Haloactinomyces albus: one gene and its partner. The protein of the gene in region 2 interacts with the protein of the main gene of each other region in a pairwise test. Links are inferred from orthologs where the notes say so. Each region holds a gene or a part of one and is shown on either strand. Other genes may lie near its edges.

Region 1 (8,059 bases), 2.0 Mb from region 2 along the record:
TACTGCTGGTTCGCCCTGTCCACGCTCGCCCTCATCGCCGAGACGACCCTGCTGGCATTCCGGCTCAACGTGATCCTCGATGTGGTTCTGGCCACGAGCGGGGTGCTCGGCCTGTGGGGACTGATCGGCTACCTACGACGCACCCTCGACACCCGCCATGCCTTCCGGATCACCGGCGTGGCATGCACACTCGGACTTCTCGGAGCCATCACGATCACCCAGTCGGCGATCGGCGACTCACTGAAGACCCCCCTCACGAACGCCTACGAGGACTACTACCCCACAGGCACCAATGCGAAGGGCCGACAGGACCCCAGCGCGCCGAACGCCCATCTGGACGAACTCATCACCACGATCGGGACTCTGACCGGACGCAAGCCACAGGAAAACATCCTGCTCACCACGAATTACACGGTGCTGTCCTTCAAGCCGTACTGGAGCTTCCAGCAGGAGACACCGCACTATGCCAACCCACTGGCCCATTACCGGCAGCGAGCAGCCACGATCCGGAAGTGGGCCGAAGCCGACAGCTCCCGGGAACTGCTACGGCGGCTCGACCGCAGCGAATTTCCACCGCCGAACGTGTTCGTCCTCCGGCACGAGAGGAAGCAGGAGAGCCGGGACACGACGTCGGGAAGCGAGTCCTCGAAACCGCCTCTCGGCGAGGACACACTCGCTCTGACGCTGAACGCCGACGCGTTCCCGCAGCAGCCGAACGTGCGCAACTACACCGTGTACTTCGACGCGGAGGTGTTCGACTCCCCTGCCTTCGTACAGCGCGAGGTCGGCCCCTACACCGTCATCGCCCTGCGGTGACGGTGTAGGGGCCGGGTGGCCGGTACATTTCTCGCGAAATGTACCGGCCACCCGGCCGGCTCACCCCAGCCGCACCGGCAGGGTCTCCAGCCCCCGCATCAGAGTGCTGAAGCGCCACTGGACGTCGTCGGCGGCGACAGCCGAGGACAGGTTCGGGAACCGCTCGATCAATCGGCGCATGGCGATCTGCCCCTCCAGCCGGGCCAGCGGCGCACCGACGCAGAAGTGGATACCGTGCCCGAAAGCCAGGTGTCCGGTGGTGGAACGGTCCGGGTCGAACTCCTGCGCTCGGGGATACTTGTCCTCGTCCCGGTTGGCCGAACTCAGCGATACGAGGACGAGTTCACCCTCCGGAATCTCCACGTCCCCCAGCCTCACGGTTTCGGCGGTGAAGCGCAGTGTGGCCAGGTTGACCGGCCCGTCGTAGCGCAGGGTTTCCTCGATCACGGCGGGCACCTGCTCGAGGTCGGCCCGCACCGCCGCGAACTGCTCGGGGTTGCGCAGCAGCGCGAGCACGCCGTTGCCGATCAGGTTCACCGTCGTCTCGTGCCCGGCGACCAGGAGGACGAACACCATACTGATCAGCTCTTGCTCACTGAGCCGGTCGGCGTCCTCGCTTGCCTCGATCAGACCCGTGATCAGGTCCTCCGCCGGTTGCCTGCGTTTCTGCTCGATCAGTTCGATGAGGTAGGCGGCCATTGCTCCCGCTGCCTGCTGGGCCGCATCGGGGTCGCTGCCCACCAGCGTGTTCGACCACGTACGGAACTCGTCTCTGCGATCTTCGGGGATTCCCAGCAGCTCACAGATGACCCGGATCGGCAGTGGGAACGCGAACGCATCGAGCAGATCCACCTCGGAACGATCGGCCATGTCGTCGAGCAGCTCCGCGGTGATCTCCTCGATCCGAGGTCGCAATGCCTCCACCCGGCGAGGGGTGAACGCCTTCATCACCAACTTGCGCAGGCGGGTGTGGTCCGGCGGATCCATATTGAGCATGTGTGCCTGAATCGAGTCGGCGAACTCCGGCCGTGACTGGCCCGGCTGGACTTGGCTGTCCAGCAAGCCCCGCATCCGCTGGAAATCCTTGCTGAACCTGGGATCCGCCAGTGCCATCTTGGCCTCGGCGTAGCGGGTCACCACCCATACCGGCATTCCGGCCACGGTGACGACCCGCTGCGCGGGAGCGTCGGCGCGCATTTGCGCATACCGCACGTGCGGATCCTGCACGAAATCGTTGTCGAGGACGGGGACTTCGGCGTGCGAGTGATGCTCGGTGATGGACATGCCGGCCTTTCGGGATCGCCAAACAAGCTGCCATCTCCAGTGAACACCGTTTATCGCCAACTGTCATCCCGACGCTGAAAGAACCCTCGTCCGAGCAACAACACCGGCGATCACCTCGCGAGGGTCACACTGCGTCGAAGCAGCCCGCGCCGAGCAGCCCCTTCAGTTCTCCTTGCAGGCCGTTGTCGGTGGAGACGAAGTAGTCGCTGGACAACGCCAGGCGGGTGATGCCCCGGGGACCCTGCACCTTGACGTGCACGGGCACGGTCCCGGAATGCGCCTGCAGGGTGCGCTTGAGCTCGGTCACCAAGGGCCGGTCCACCTTGCTGACCGGAACCTTGATGACGAACGCCGGGCTGGCCCCGGGATCGGTCTCCGCCGTGGAGATGTCCACCGGCACCGCATCCGAGGCGAACACGCTGATCGCCCCCTCCCGCTCGTTGATGCGGCCCTTGACGGCGATCGCGGTGTCCTCGACCAGGCAGTCGGAGAACATCTCGTAGGACTTCGGGAAGAACAGCACCTCGACACTGGCATCGAGGTCCTCCAGACTCACGATCGCCCACGGGTGGCCGTTCTTGTTGATCCGCCGCTGGATACCGGAGATCATGCCCGCGATCTTGACCTGCGGATCCTTGCCGTCCTTACCGCCACCGTCGGAACGGTCCCCACCGACCAGTTCCGCGATCCCGGTGTCCTGGTACGGCGCCAGCAGCCGCTCGGCACCGTCCAGCGGGTGCGCCGAGACGTAGAGGCCCAGCATCTCGCGTTCGTAGGACAGCAGCTGCTTACGCGGCCATTCCTGCGAGGTGAACGTCAGGTGCGCCAACGGCGAGGCTTCCGCGCTGCTCTGTTCGGACGGGTCCGATCCGAACAGGTCGAACTGACCGAGCGCCTCCTGCCGCTTGAGTCCGATGACCGCGTCCACCGCCGCCTCGTGGTGCTGGGTCAGCGCCATCCGGGTATGCCCGAGCGAGTCGAAGGCACCGGCCTTGATCAGCGACTCGATGACCCGCTTGTTGCAGGCGGTCGTCTCGGACTTGTCCAGAAAGTCCGTGAACGAGGCGTATCGACCCTTCTCCTCGCGCACCTTGCAGATCGAGGACACCACGTTCGAACCGACATTGCGCACGGCAGTCAAACCGAAGCGGACGTCGGAACCGACCGGGGTGAAGGTGTCCCGCGAGTCGTTGACATCCGGAGACAGGACCCGGATGCCCATCCGGCGGCATTCGCTGAGGTAGACCGCCATCTTGTCCTTGTTGTCGCCGTTGGCGGTCAGCAGTGCGGCCATGTACTCGGCCGGGTAGTTCGCCTTGAGATAGGCGGTCCAGTAGGCCACCAGCGCGTAACCGGCGGCGTGGGACTTGTTGAACGCGTACCCGGCGAAGGGCAGCACCGTGGTCCACAGCGCGTTGATGGCCTCCTCGGTGTAGCCGTTGTTGACCATCCCCCGGTGGAACCTCTCGAACTCCTCGTCGAGAACTTCCTTCTTCTTCTTGCCCATCGCACGGCGCAGCATGTCGGCCTGCCCCATGCTGTAGTCGGCCACCTTCTGCGCGATGGCCATGATCTGCTCCTGGTAGACGATCAGGCCGTAGGTCTCGGCGAGGATGTCGCGCAGCGGCTCCTCCAGCTCCGGATGGATCGGCTCGACGGGCTTGCGGCCGTTCTTGCGGTCGGCGTAGTCGAGGTGCGCGTTGACCTCCATCGGACCCGGCCGGTAGAGGGCATTGGCGGCCACGATGTCGGTGAACTCGGTCGGCCGCAGGCGTTTGAGCAGCTCGCGCATGCCGCCACCCTCGAGCTGGAACACGCCCAGGCTCTCCCCGCGCGCCAGCAGTGAGTAGGTGTTGGGGTCGTCCAGCGCGAGGGTGGACAGGTCGATCTCGAGGTCGTGGTTGGTGCGGACCGACTGCAGGGCGTCACCGAGAATCGTCAGGTTCGACAATCCCAGGAAATCCATCTTGAGCAGACCGATGGCCTCACAGCTCGGGTAATCCCAACCGGTGATCACCGAACCGTCGTCACGCATCCACAGCGGCACCGTCCCCATCAGCGGTTGGGAGGACAGGATGACCGCACACGCATGCACGCCCGCGTTGCGGATCAGGCCTTCCAATCCCCGGGCGGTGTCGAAGATCTGCGAGACGGACTGGTCGGACTCGATGAGGCCACGCACCTCGGCGGCCTCTGCGTAGCGCTCGTGCTCGGGGTCGGTGATGCCGGACAGCGGAATGTCCTTGGCCGCGACCGGTGCGGGCAGAGCCTTGGAGATCTTGTCGGCGATGGCGAAACCGGGCTGGCCGTGGTGCACGCGCGCGGCGTCCTTGATCGCGGCCTTGGTCTTGATCTTGCCGAAGGTGATGACCTGAGCGACCTTGTCCTTGCCGTACTTGTCGATGGCGTATTGCAGCACCTCGTCGCGGCGGCGGTCGTCGAAGTCGAGGTCGATGTCCGGCGGCGAGTCGCGCTCGGGATTGAGGAAGCGCTCGAAGATCAACCCGTGCGCGATCGGGTCGAGGTTGGTGATGTGCAGGACGTAGGCCAGCAGCGATCCCGCCGCCGAGCCACGACCGGGGCCGACGTGAATGCCCTGCGACTTCGCCCACCGGGTGACGTCGCCGACGACGAGGAAGTACGCGCAGTAGCCCTTGGTGTCCAGCACGTCGATCTCGAGCTTGATCCGCTCCTGGTACTCCTCGGTGACGCCGTCCGGGAAGCGACTGGGCAGGTAGTGCTCAACCTCCTCTTCCAGCGCGTCACGCTCGGTCTTGCCGTGCTCGACCGTCACACGCGGCATCCGGTCCTGAAACGACCACACGTCCTCGTAGGGCTCGATCATGTCGGCCACCAGCAGCGTGTTGTCGGCCGCACCGGGGACCTCGGCATCCCAGTAGTCGCGCATCTCCTGGGCGGACTTGAGGTAATAGCCACTGCCGTTGAGCTGGAAGCGGTCCTCGTCGTTGAGGGTCTTACCGGACTGCACGCACAGCAGCGCGTCGTGGGACTCGGCCTGATCGGCGGTGACGTAGTGGCTGTCGTTGGTGGCCAGCGGCTTGAGGCCGAGTTCCTTGCCGATCTTGAGCAGGTCCTCGCGGACGAACTGCTCGATCCGCAGACCGTGGTCCATCAGCTCCAGGAAGAAGTTCTCCTGCCCGAAGATGTCACGGTAGTCCGACGCGGCCTGCAACGCCTCGCGGTACTGCCGCAGACGCAGCCGGGTCTGCACCTCACCGGAAGGACACCCGGTGGTGGCGATGATGCCCTCGGCGTACTCGGAGATCAGCTCCCGGTCCAGCCTCGGTTTGCGGTAAGTACCTTCGAAGCTGGCACGGCTGGACAGGGTGAACAGATTGCGCAGACCGGTGCCGTTACGAGCCAGCATCGTCATGTGGGTGTAGGCGCCCGCACCCGAGACGTCACCGCCCTCGCCGTACTCGTCGGTGGTGCGCTGCTTCGACTCCCCCCAGAACACCGGCTTCTTGTGGTAGCGGCTGTACGGCGCGACATATGCCTCGATGCCGATGATCGGTTTGATGCCCGTCTTCTTAGCCTGCTGGTAGAACTCGTCGGCACCGAACATGTTGCCGTGGTCGGTCATGCCCACGGCGGGCATCTCGAGTCGCTGGGCCTCGGTGAACAGGGCACCGACCTTCGCCGCACCGTCCAACATCGAGTACTCGGTGTGCACGTGCAGGTGAACGAAGGAATCAGCAGGCACGATTGAGGTCTCCCTTCCGAGAGCGGGGCAGCGCTCGCATTCACGATGTGGCAGCCGACGCGGATCGACACATGCTCTCGGGAGTGCATACCGGACAACGTGAGTTCCGGCAGCGCGGTTCCGGCAACGTGGATTCCGGCGGCGGCTTGAGCCAGACTAACCCCGAGGACCGACCCACGCGGAGAGACCTCCCCGAGCGTGTCGCGCGTGCCGGATGCGGTAGCGGATCCGGGCTCACACGCCGACACACGGACCGGTCCGCGGAGACCGCCCGCCCGGCATCGTGCCCCCGCTCGGCAGGTAGCGTGGCCGGACGTGACCGCACCTGACCCCGTGGACATACGTCTGCTGACCTTCATCGCCGAGACGGGCCGCGCAGCAGTGCACGAGATCGCAGGTCACCTCGGCATGGACGTCCGCGACGTCGCCGCGCGATTCGCGGCACTGTCCACCAGCGGGCTCCCCCTTCTTGTCGGGGTGGAGTGTGATCCCCAGGGCATTCGCCACGCCTTGGCCACCGCCGGTGCATGGGGGCATCAATCCAGCGGCCCGTACCCGGTGGGCCCCGGGGGTTCCCGCCCCGCCGACCCGCAGTCCGGTGGCTTCAGCGGTGGACATCCCGTCCACAGCGGGCCGAGCGGTCCCCATCCCAGCGGCCCCTACCCGAGCGGTCCCTACCCCAGTCAGAGCGGCCCGCATCCGGGCAAACAGCCCGCCGCCCAACAACCCGCCGCTCCGCAGTCCCCGCCCCAACCGCTCGGCCCCGGTGGCTTTCCACCCGGTAGCGGTCCGGTCCCGCAGCAGGCTCCCGGACCGAATCCTGCTCCCCCGCAAGCGGGGCCGCACCAAGCGGGGAGCACCTGGGGGCCACCCGGTTCGGCCTCATGGGTCCGCGGGAACAGTCAGGCGGCCGCAGGTGCCCCGGCGGCCCAGCAGACACCATCTCCTCCGCCGCCTCCACCTCGCAGCGGTACCGTCGGCAGCACGCTCGAGATCGAGGGACTCGAGGGTGAGCGGATCGGCATCAAACTGGTGGAGGTGGTCGATCCCGCCGACTTCCTGTTCAGCGCCGCCGGTCATGAGCTGCAGGAAGGGCAACGGGCCGTGGTCGTGCACACCGAACTGACCAATGGCGGGGTGATGCCGTTCACCTCGCTGCCGGACCTGTATCTGGTATTGGTGGCAGAGGACGGTTCGGCGATCGCCAAGGCTCCGATGTCGTTGTCGTCCCGTCCACCCCACCAAATCGGGGTTTCCCCCGGTGAGACGGCAGGCGGGCACACCGTCTACGTATTGTCGGAAAGCACCACGCTCTCCGCAGTACGGTGGATGCTGCGGCCCGGCGACGGACCACGCACCCTCACCTGGGACATCACCGACCTCTAGGGGTTTTCCCGACTGTCGTGCGGTGATGTCGAGGGCGCGCACCGAGGATCCGCCCGCCCGCGTCGCCTGACGTCGGGGCGCAACGTATCGGAGACCGACCCTGGGATGTGATCACGATCGATGTCGTCGGCCTGCTGAACGGCGCCATGGGATCGCCGTGGCTCTATCTCGCGGTCTTCGTGTTCGTGGCCATCGACGGGTTCTTTCCCACCATCCCCGGCGAAACACTGGTCGTCACCTCCGGGGTGTTCGCCGCGTCCGGCAACCCGAACCTGCCGGCGGTCATCGCAGTGGGTGCCCTGGGGGGCTTCGTGGGAGACCACGTGTCGTACGCGATCGGCTATACCGCCGGTGGCCGGCTGATCGACCGGATGCGGCCCGGATCCCGCAAACGTAAGCCCTTCGACTGGGCAAGCAGGGCGCTGCACGAACGCGGCGGCGGCGTGCTGGTCATCTGCCGGTTCATTCCCGGATGCCGTACGGCCGCCACCCTGACGACAGGATCGGTCCGCTTCCCACGCGCCTCGTTCGCCCTGTTCACCGGCATCGGAGTCACGTGCTGGGCCACCTACTTCACCCTGGTCGGCTACGTCGGCGGAATCACTTTCCAGCGCCAACCGCTCCTGGGCGTGCTGCTCGGCATCGGCATGGCGATGGTGGTCGCCGGAGTGATCGAAGGTGTCCGCCACCTCCGCAGTAGACGCTTATCGGCGGACCTGTCGGAAAATCCGGACTCCTCGGAGGAAACCTCCACCACGGCCGTGCGGGACTGAGTTCCGACGGATTTCCCCGTGCGGCGGACCGACTTGGTAGAGGCTCCGGCAGTTCCTACTGCCGGAGCCTCTAGTG
Region 2 (7,384 bases):
GCCATCGCCAGCACGAGGGGGCGCCGGGTGGGCTGTTCCCGCAGCAGGTGAACCGTGCCCACGATTCCCACGAGCAGGGCGCCGGGGAAGACGAAGGCGTAGTCGTTCAGGCCGCTGAAGACGAGGAGAAAGCCGTGGAACCTCGTCAGTGCCGCGTCCAGGAACTCGGTGGGATAGAAGATCGGTGTGTAGAGCAGGGATTTCGCCTGGGCACCGGTTGCGGTCGTCGTCCCGGTAACGGCCCGGTAGAAGAGCCGTTGGCCGATGCCTGCCAGCAGCGGCAGCGAAATCGGGGCGAGCAGTCCGAGCGTGCCCGGCCACGACATGCTGTGTGACGGGCTGTGGGATGTGCTGCGGGCGCGGTCGCGGCGGAGGACCGTCCAGGTCATCGCGACGCACAGGACGACGGTGAAGATGAACGCTTCGGGTCTCGACAAAGCCGCCAGCGCCGCCACGACGGGGGTCAGAACGAAGTGCTTGCGCGGTGCTTCGACGGTGAAGGCGAGGAGAGCGGCGGTGAGCAGCAGTGCGACGAAACCGATCTCCATGCCGCTGACGGAGCCCCACAGCAGCGCGCCGTTGACCGCGACGAGTCCGCCTGCCCAGGCACCGACTCGTCTGTTCATGACCCGACGACCGATCAGGAAGACGCACACCGCCGTCAGGGCGAAGCACAGGCTGCCGAATCCCATGGCGAACGGCAGGAAGGCCTGTCCCTGGATCCCGATCGCGTAGAACGCACCCAGCACGAGGACGTACAGCAGGCTGCTGGCACCGGTACTGATCGGTTCACCGGTGTTGTACTGCAGGAAGTGACCTTGGCCGAGCTGGCTGGCGTACTGCAGGTGAATGTAGGCATCGTCCAGCGGGGGGATGAAGTTCCCCGCGTTGTAGGCGAGGTTGACCGCCATGAACGCGATGCTCGACAGGAATGCCGTGGTCCCCACGGCCCAGGCGAGTGGATCGCGCCGCGCCAGGAATCCGCGGGCTTGCTTCGCCGCGGGTGCGCGGACGCTCTCCGGATCCTCGTGGCGGAGGCTGTCGTGCGGCCCCGTGCTCGGATGGCCGTTCTTGGGGACAGTGACCTCCTCGGAGTTCGAGGGCTGGTCCCTGCTCGGCAGGCTGGACGACACGCGGTGCACCTCGCAGTCACTGTGGGGAGTGAACGGAACTCTCGTCACGTCTACGTGAGTGAAAGTTCCGTTCACCCGCCGGTACAGGAAGGCTGTCGCTCGTAGCCGTCGATGATCCAGCCTCCGTTGGATTTGCGCTTCAGCCCGAACGTGCCCAGCCGTGGGCCTCCTCGAACATCGAGCAGGCAGGAGGATACGGACGCGTCCGCGCCTCCGACCTTCACCGCCCCCTCGCCGAAATCCGGGTTCTTGTACTCATGGGGGCTGGTGACCCGGTTGCTGAGCTGCTGGGCGGCGGTGGGGCAGTTCGGGGCACCGTGGGCGGCTGCGAACCGGCTGCTGGCTGGCGGGGTGAACAGGGAGCATACGGTGTCGGGCTTGGTGGCGACGAAGTCGTAGACCGTGATGACGGCGGCTTTCGGACTGGTTTGCAGGATCGGCCTGGCGCCCTGCTCCGCCGCTCCGGGGGTCCCACCGCTGCCGCTGCCGCTGTCGTTGCCGAAGTAGTGGTCGAGCGCGACAGGCAGGAGCAGGAACGCCAGAAGCAGATACAGCAGTCGCCGGACCGGTTTGAACCGCAGCAGCCGCAGGGCTTTCTTCCACAGCGGTCGCTTCGGGGACGCCGCGGTGTTGTTCGGCGGGCCAGGTGGGGGTGTGGTTCCCGCACCGCTGCCGTGCAGGCGTTGCCACTCCTGGAACCGCTGAAATTCGAGGAACTGCTGGTACTGCCGGAACGCTTCGTCGTTCTGCGGGTGCGGTGGGAGCGTGTCCTGGTGTTCCGAGGTGGTCGTCCGCTGCGGCTCGTCGACCGGTTCGGCCTCGACGATCTCCGGTAGTGCCGGCTCCGGCGGGGAGTTCGGCGAAGGTGCGTGCTGCGCGTGCTCGTCCGGCGAGTCGTTCGGGTCGGCCACGGTGAACATCATGCCGTGTCCGGCAAGTCACCGGGGCCCGCCGGTGGGGGGCCACATCGGTGGGCACGGCACCTGACGTATGCTGGTGGAGGTTCCACCAAAGACCGCTGGTCTTCCCTGCGTTGCTCGCTTGGGGTTGCTCACTCGGGCTCTCCTGCTCTGCCGGGCTACGCCGGGAACGAAGGTCCCGTGAGATGCGGGCGACCCGCGCAGGAGAACGAGGCAGTATCAGCGCGAGCATCGCGCCCCTGATCTTCACGCCCCGTGCCTGCTGCGCCGGGGCGTTTCTCGTCTCCAGGACTCGGCGACCGGCACCGCCGCGAGCACTAGAGAGGAGGCGACATGGCGAAGCCCGAGAAAGTGGACGCGGTCAACGAGCTTACGGAGCACTTCAACAAGGCGACCGCGACGGTTGTGACCGAGTATCGCGGGCTGTCCATGGGGCAGCTCAAGGAGCTGCGCCGTTCCCTCGGCGAGGGCGCGACCTATCGTGTCGCGAAGAACACGCTGGTCAAGATCGCCACCAAGGAATCGGGCGTCGAGGGCCTCGACGACCTGTTCGTCGGCCCGACCGCGCTGACCTTCATCGAAGGTGAGCCGGTGGAGGCGGCGAAGGTTCTGCGTGACTTCTCCAGGGACAACAAGGCCCTGGTGATCAAGGGCGGTTACATGGACGGCCGCCCGATCTCGGTGTCCGAGGTCGAGCGCATTGCCGATCTGGACTCCCGCGAGGCCACCCTCGGCAAGTTGGCAGGCGCGATGAAGGCCAAGCTGACCGAGACCGCGGGCCTGCTTTCCGCTCCGGCATCTCAGGTCGCGCGCATGACCGAGGCGCTGAAGGACAAGAAGGACACCGGCTCCGCGGAGAGCTGACCCACCCCCATCGACGAAAGCGTCCCTGGGTTGCGCCCGATGCGGGCGCTGATGTGATCTGAAAGGAACGCCATCATGGCCAAGATGAGCAACGAGGAACTGCTGGACGTCTTCAAGGAGATGACCCTCCTGGAGCTTTCGGAGTTCGTGAAGCAGTTCGAGGAGACCTTCGACGTCACCGCTGCGGCCCCGGTCGCGGCTGCGGCCCCGGCTGCCGCCGCTGGTCCGGCTGCCGAGGAGGAAGAGCAGGACGAGTTCGACGTCGTGCTCGAGGACGCAGGCGAGAAGAAGATCAACGTCATCAAGGTCGTCCGCGAGGTCATCTCCGGCCTCGGCCTGAAGGAGGCCAAGGAGCTGGTCGAGGGCGCTCCGAAGCCGCTGCTGGAGAAGGTCGACAAGGAGAAGGCCGACGACGCCAAGGCCAAGCTGGAGGAGTCCGGCGCCAAGATCACCCTCAAGTGATCATGCGCTGATACCTCACGAAGAAGGGGCGGTCACCCGCATCGGGTGACCGCCCCTTCTTCGTGCATCACCGATCGTGCTCGCCTCCGCCGTCGTTCGCGCGTGGTTGCCGTTCGTGGCGACAATGCGTCATGGCCTCCGACACCGCTGGTACGCATCCGACACTGCGAGTGCGGCCGGACCGTGAGCTGTGGTCGTTCGTGGCGCCGCGGCACCGGCGGGAGCAGGTCCTGGTGCGCTACGACGGCACAGCCTCGCTCGGGCACGTCGTCCAGTCGCTGGGGATTCCGCTGACCGAGGTCGGCGCCTTGCTGGTCGACGGAGTTCCCACCGAGCACTCGCAGCGGCCCGGGCCTGCGGCGACCGTCGAGATCCGGCCTGTCGAGCGTCCGCAGGCGATCCGTGCGCATTTCGTACTCGACGTGCACCTCGGGACTCTCGCGCGGCGGATGCGGCTGCTGGGTATCGATACCGCGTACCGCAACGATGCCGAGGACGGTGCGTTGATCGAGCAGTCGGCGCGGGAGGAACGCGTGCTGCTCAGCAAGGATCGCGGGCTGTTGCGGCGCCGGGCACTGTGGTCCGGGGCTTTCGTACGAGGTACGCGGCCCGCAGAGCAACTCGCGGACGTGCTGGGCAGGTTCGCGCCCGGGCTGAATCCGTGGACGCGGTGTCTTGCCTGCAACGGTGAGCTGGCGGCGGTGGCCAAGAGCGAGGTGGTCGACGAGCTGGAGCCGGGTACTCGGCGCTGCTATGACGTCTATGCGCGGTGCCGCTCGTGCGGGCGCGTGTACTGGCGTGGTGCGCATGCGGACAAACTCGACGCGATCGTGGCGGAAGCCCGCTCGATGCATCCTGATCGCGGAGAAGATGGGCGAGGCTGACCGGATTCCGGTTACCCCACGGTGCTGTGGCATCGATCCCGACTCTCTCGAACGCGGACAAGGGACAAACCGGGCATCGCCGATGTGCAGGCGAGAAAAAGAGGAGCTCGTGAGTAACCTGCGGTCCGCGCACTCGTTGCCCGAGTGTGATGCGCTCAACTCCCGTTGAGCGCATCACAGAGGACAGGCTGCCCGGCCGAGTCGTTCGTCCCGGAACTCGTGTGCGGGCGAGATTCCGGTTAGCGGGGACGCCGGACGGGATACGGCCAACGAAGGACGCGGAGGTACGGATGGGCGTCGAGGTGGCCGTCGAGGGACTGTCGAAGTCTTTCGGTGCGCAGACCATCTGGTCCGATGTCACGCTGACCCTGCCGAGAGGTGAGATCAGCGTGTTGCTCGGGCCTTCGGGAACCGGGAAATCGGTTTTTCTGAAGTCGCTGGTCGGGTTGCTCAAGCCCGAGCAGGGTCACGTGGTCATCAACGGTGTGGATGTCTGCAGCTGCTCGGAACACGAGCTCTACGAGATCCGCAAGCTCTTCGGCGTGCTGTTCCAGGACGGCGCGTTGTTCGGGTCGATGAACCTGTTCGACAACATCGCGTTCCCGCTGCGGGAGCACACCCGCAAGGGAGAGACCGAGGTCCGGAACGTGGTGCTCGAAAAGATGGAGATGGTCGGGCTCATCGGCTCGGAGACGAAACTCCCCGGCGAGATCTCCGGCGGTATGAAAAAGCGCGCGGGCCTGGCCAGAGCACTGGTGCTCGACCCCGAGATCATTCTGTTCGACGAGCCCGATTCCGGCCTCGACCCCGTCCGCACCGCCTATCTGAACCAGCTCATCGTCGACCTCAACGCGCAGACCGACGCGACGTTTCTGATCGTCACCCACGACATCAACACGGCACGTACGGTGCCGGACAACATCGGGATGCTGTTCCGGCGCAACCTGGCCATGTTCGGCCCCCGGGAGGTACTGCTGACCTCGACCGAGCCCGCGGTCGAGCAGTTCCTCAACGGACGCAGGCAGGGCCCGATCGGCATGAGCGAGGAAAAGGACTCCGGTCAGGCGGCGGCCGAACTCGCCGAGCTCGGCGGCGACAACGGCGTACCGCAGCTCATTCCACAGCTGGAGATATCACCCGGTGTGCCCAAGCGGGCAGCCGTCCAGCGCCGCCAGGACCGGGTGATGGCCAATTTGCAGTCGCTGAATCCCAGCGCACAGCGGGAAATTCTCAACAGTCTCAGCTCGCGGGAGCGTCACCGCTATGGCGTGGCAGACGGTGCGCCTGCTGTCGACAACGGTGTGCCTGCCGCAGAGGTGCCTGCCGCCGAAGCCGAACAGCCGACGGAGCCCGTCGGACCGAAGCCCACGCCCACTCCGCGTCCTCGGACGCGGTCGATTCCCGAACAACAGCCCCCGTGGAGCCAGGACTCGGTGGACGAGCAGGCACCAGCCGGTGCACCTCGACGGCGGTGGTTCGGTCGTAAGAGCAACCGGGGTGATAACCAGTGACCGCACCTTCATCGGCGCGGTTCCCCGGTGCGGGCGGGCTGCGCGAGACCGGCAAGCTGTTCGCGCTCGCACTCGACGTACTCCGGGCGCTGCCCAAACGCCCGTTCCAGATCCGCGAATTCATCCAGCAGTGCTGGTTCCTGGCCGGTGTCACCATCCTGCCGACCGCACTGGTGGCGATCCCGTTCGGCGCGGTGATCGCCCTGCAGCTCGGCTCGCTGACCCGCCAGCTCGGTGCGCAGTCGTTCACCGGTGCGGCCAGTGTCCTGGCGATCATCCAGCAGGCCAGCCCCATCGTGACCGCGCTGCTCATCGCGGGCGCAGGCGGTTCGGCGATCTGTGCGGACCTGGGCTCCCGCAAGATCCGCGAGGAGATCGACGCGATGGAAGTACTCGGCGTCTCGCCGATCCATCGTCTCGTGGTGCCGCGGGTGCTCTCGGCGATGCTCGTCGCCGTACTGCTCAACGGCATGGTCAGCGTGGTCGGCGTGATGGGGGGTTACTTCTTCAACGTCATCATGCAGGGCGGTACTCCGGGCGCCTATATGGCGAGTTTCGGCGCACTGGCGCAGCTGTCGGATGTGTGGATCGGTGAGATCAAGGCATTGTGCTTCGGGTTCATCGCCGGTGTGGTGGCTGCCTACCGAGGGTTGAACCCCCCGCCGGGACCGAAAGGCGTCGGTGATGCCGTGAATCAGTCGGTGGTGATCACGTTCCTGCTGCTGTTCGCGGTGAACTTCATCCTCACCACGGTGTATCTGCAGATCGTTCCACCGCAAGGGATGTGACGGGCATGACGACGATTCCTCAGCGCGCCCGCCGAATCCTGCGGCGCCCGCTGGAGGTACTCGACGATCTGGGTGACCAGATGTCGTTCTACCTGCGGGCACTGGCGTGGATACCGAAGGCGATCACCCGCTACACCCGGGAGGTGCTGCGCCTGCTGGCCGAGGTCAGCTTCGGCAGCGGTGCGCTCGCGGTGATCGGCGGCACGGTCGGCGTGATGATCGGTCTCACCCTGTTCACCGGCACCGTGGTAGGTCTGCAGGGCTACGCCGCCCTGAACCAGCTCGGCACGTCGGCCTTCGCCGGGTTCATCTCCGCCTACTTCAACACCCGTGAGATCGCTCCCCTGGTGGCGGGACTGGCCCTGTCGGCCACGGTCGGATCCGGATTCACCGCGCAACTCGGCGCGATGCGGATCTCCGACGAGATCGACGCGATGGAAGTAATGGGCATCCCGAGCCTGCCGTACCTGGTCACCACTCGGGTGATCGCGGGTTTCATCGCGGTGATCCCGCTGTACGTGCTGGGGCTGCTCACCTCGTACCTGGCGGCACGCACGGTGACGGTGCAGCTGTATTCCCAGTCCGCGGGCACGTATGACCACTACTTCAATCTGTTCTTACCTCCGGGGGACGTGTTGTGGTCCTTCGGCAAGGTGCTCATCTTCAGCGTGCTGGTGATCATGACGCACTGCTACTACGGCTATCGCGCCAGCGGTGGCCCGGCGGGTGTCGGTATCGCGGTGGGCCGTGCGGTGCGGACCGCGATCGTGGCCACCGCTTTGCTCGACTTCTTCCTCAGTCTCGCGATCTGGGGAACCACGA

The links.
Region 1: the proteins of rplL (region 2) and dnaE interact in binary tests that used the Escherichia coli proteins (3 or more experiments, as listed by UniProt). The link is inferred for Haloactinomyces albus from one-to-one orthologs.

The regions. Positions count from the first base shown.
Region 1 is NZ_JAVDXW010000001.1:768,296-776,354, forward strand. The notes cover bases 2,025-6,159. They hold dnaE (DNA polymerase III subunit alpha), read right to left. Parts: upstream 5,825-6,159; coding sequence 2,225-5,824; downstream 2,025-2,224. Other genes in these bases: JOF55_RS03580 (cytochrome P450 family protein), read right to left, coding at 2,025-2,100; JOF55_RS03590 (Lrp/AsnC family transcriptional regulator), read left to right, coding at 6,140-6,159. Also shown: JOF55_RS03575 (arabinofuranosyltransferase), read left to right, coding at 1-816; more of JOF55_RS03580, read right to left, coding at 877-2,024; more of JOF55_RS03590, read left to right, coding at 6,160-7,210; JOF55_RS03595 (DedA family protein), read left to right, coding at 7,318-7,983; JOF55_RS03600 (RluA family pseudouridine synthase), read right to left, coding at 8,054-8,059. UniProt on the Escherichia coli protein: DNA polymerase III is a complex, multichain enzyme responsible for most of the replicative synthesis in bacteria. This DNA polymerase also exhibits 3' to 5' exonuclease activity. The alpha chain is the DNA polymerase catalytic subunit.
Region 2 is NZ_JAVDXW010000001.1:2,760,376-2,767,759, forward strand. The notes cover bases 1,732-4,685. They hold rplL (50S ribosomal protein L7/L12), read left to right. Parts: upstream 1,732-2,992; coding sequence 2,993-3,379; downstream 3,380-4,685. Other genes in these bases: JOF55_RS13070 (hypothetical protein), read right to left, coding at 1,732-2,044; rplJ (50S ribosomal protein L10), read left to right, coding at 2,387-2,917; JOF55_RS13085 (Mut7-C RNAse domain-containing protein), read left to right, coding at 3,511-4,263; JOF55_RS13090 (ABC transporter ATP-binding protein), read left to right, coding at 4,554-4,685. Also shown: JOF55_RS13065 (DUF8728 domain-containing protein), read right to left, coding at 1-1,133; more of JOF55_RS13070, read right to left, coding at 1,205-1,731; more of JOF55_RS13090, read left to right, coding at 4,686-5,774; JOF55_RS13095 (MlaE family ABC transporter permease), read left to right, coding at 5,771-6,562; JOF55_RS13100 (MlaE family ABC transporter permease), read left to right, coding at 6,568-7,384. UniProt on the Escherichia coli protein: The binding site for several of the GTPase factors involved in protein synthesis (IF-2, EF-Tu, EF-G and RF3). Is thus essential for accurate translation.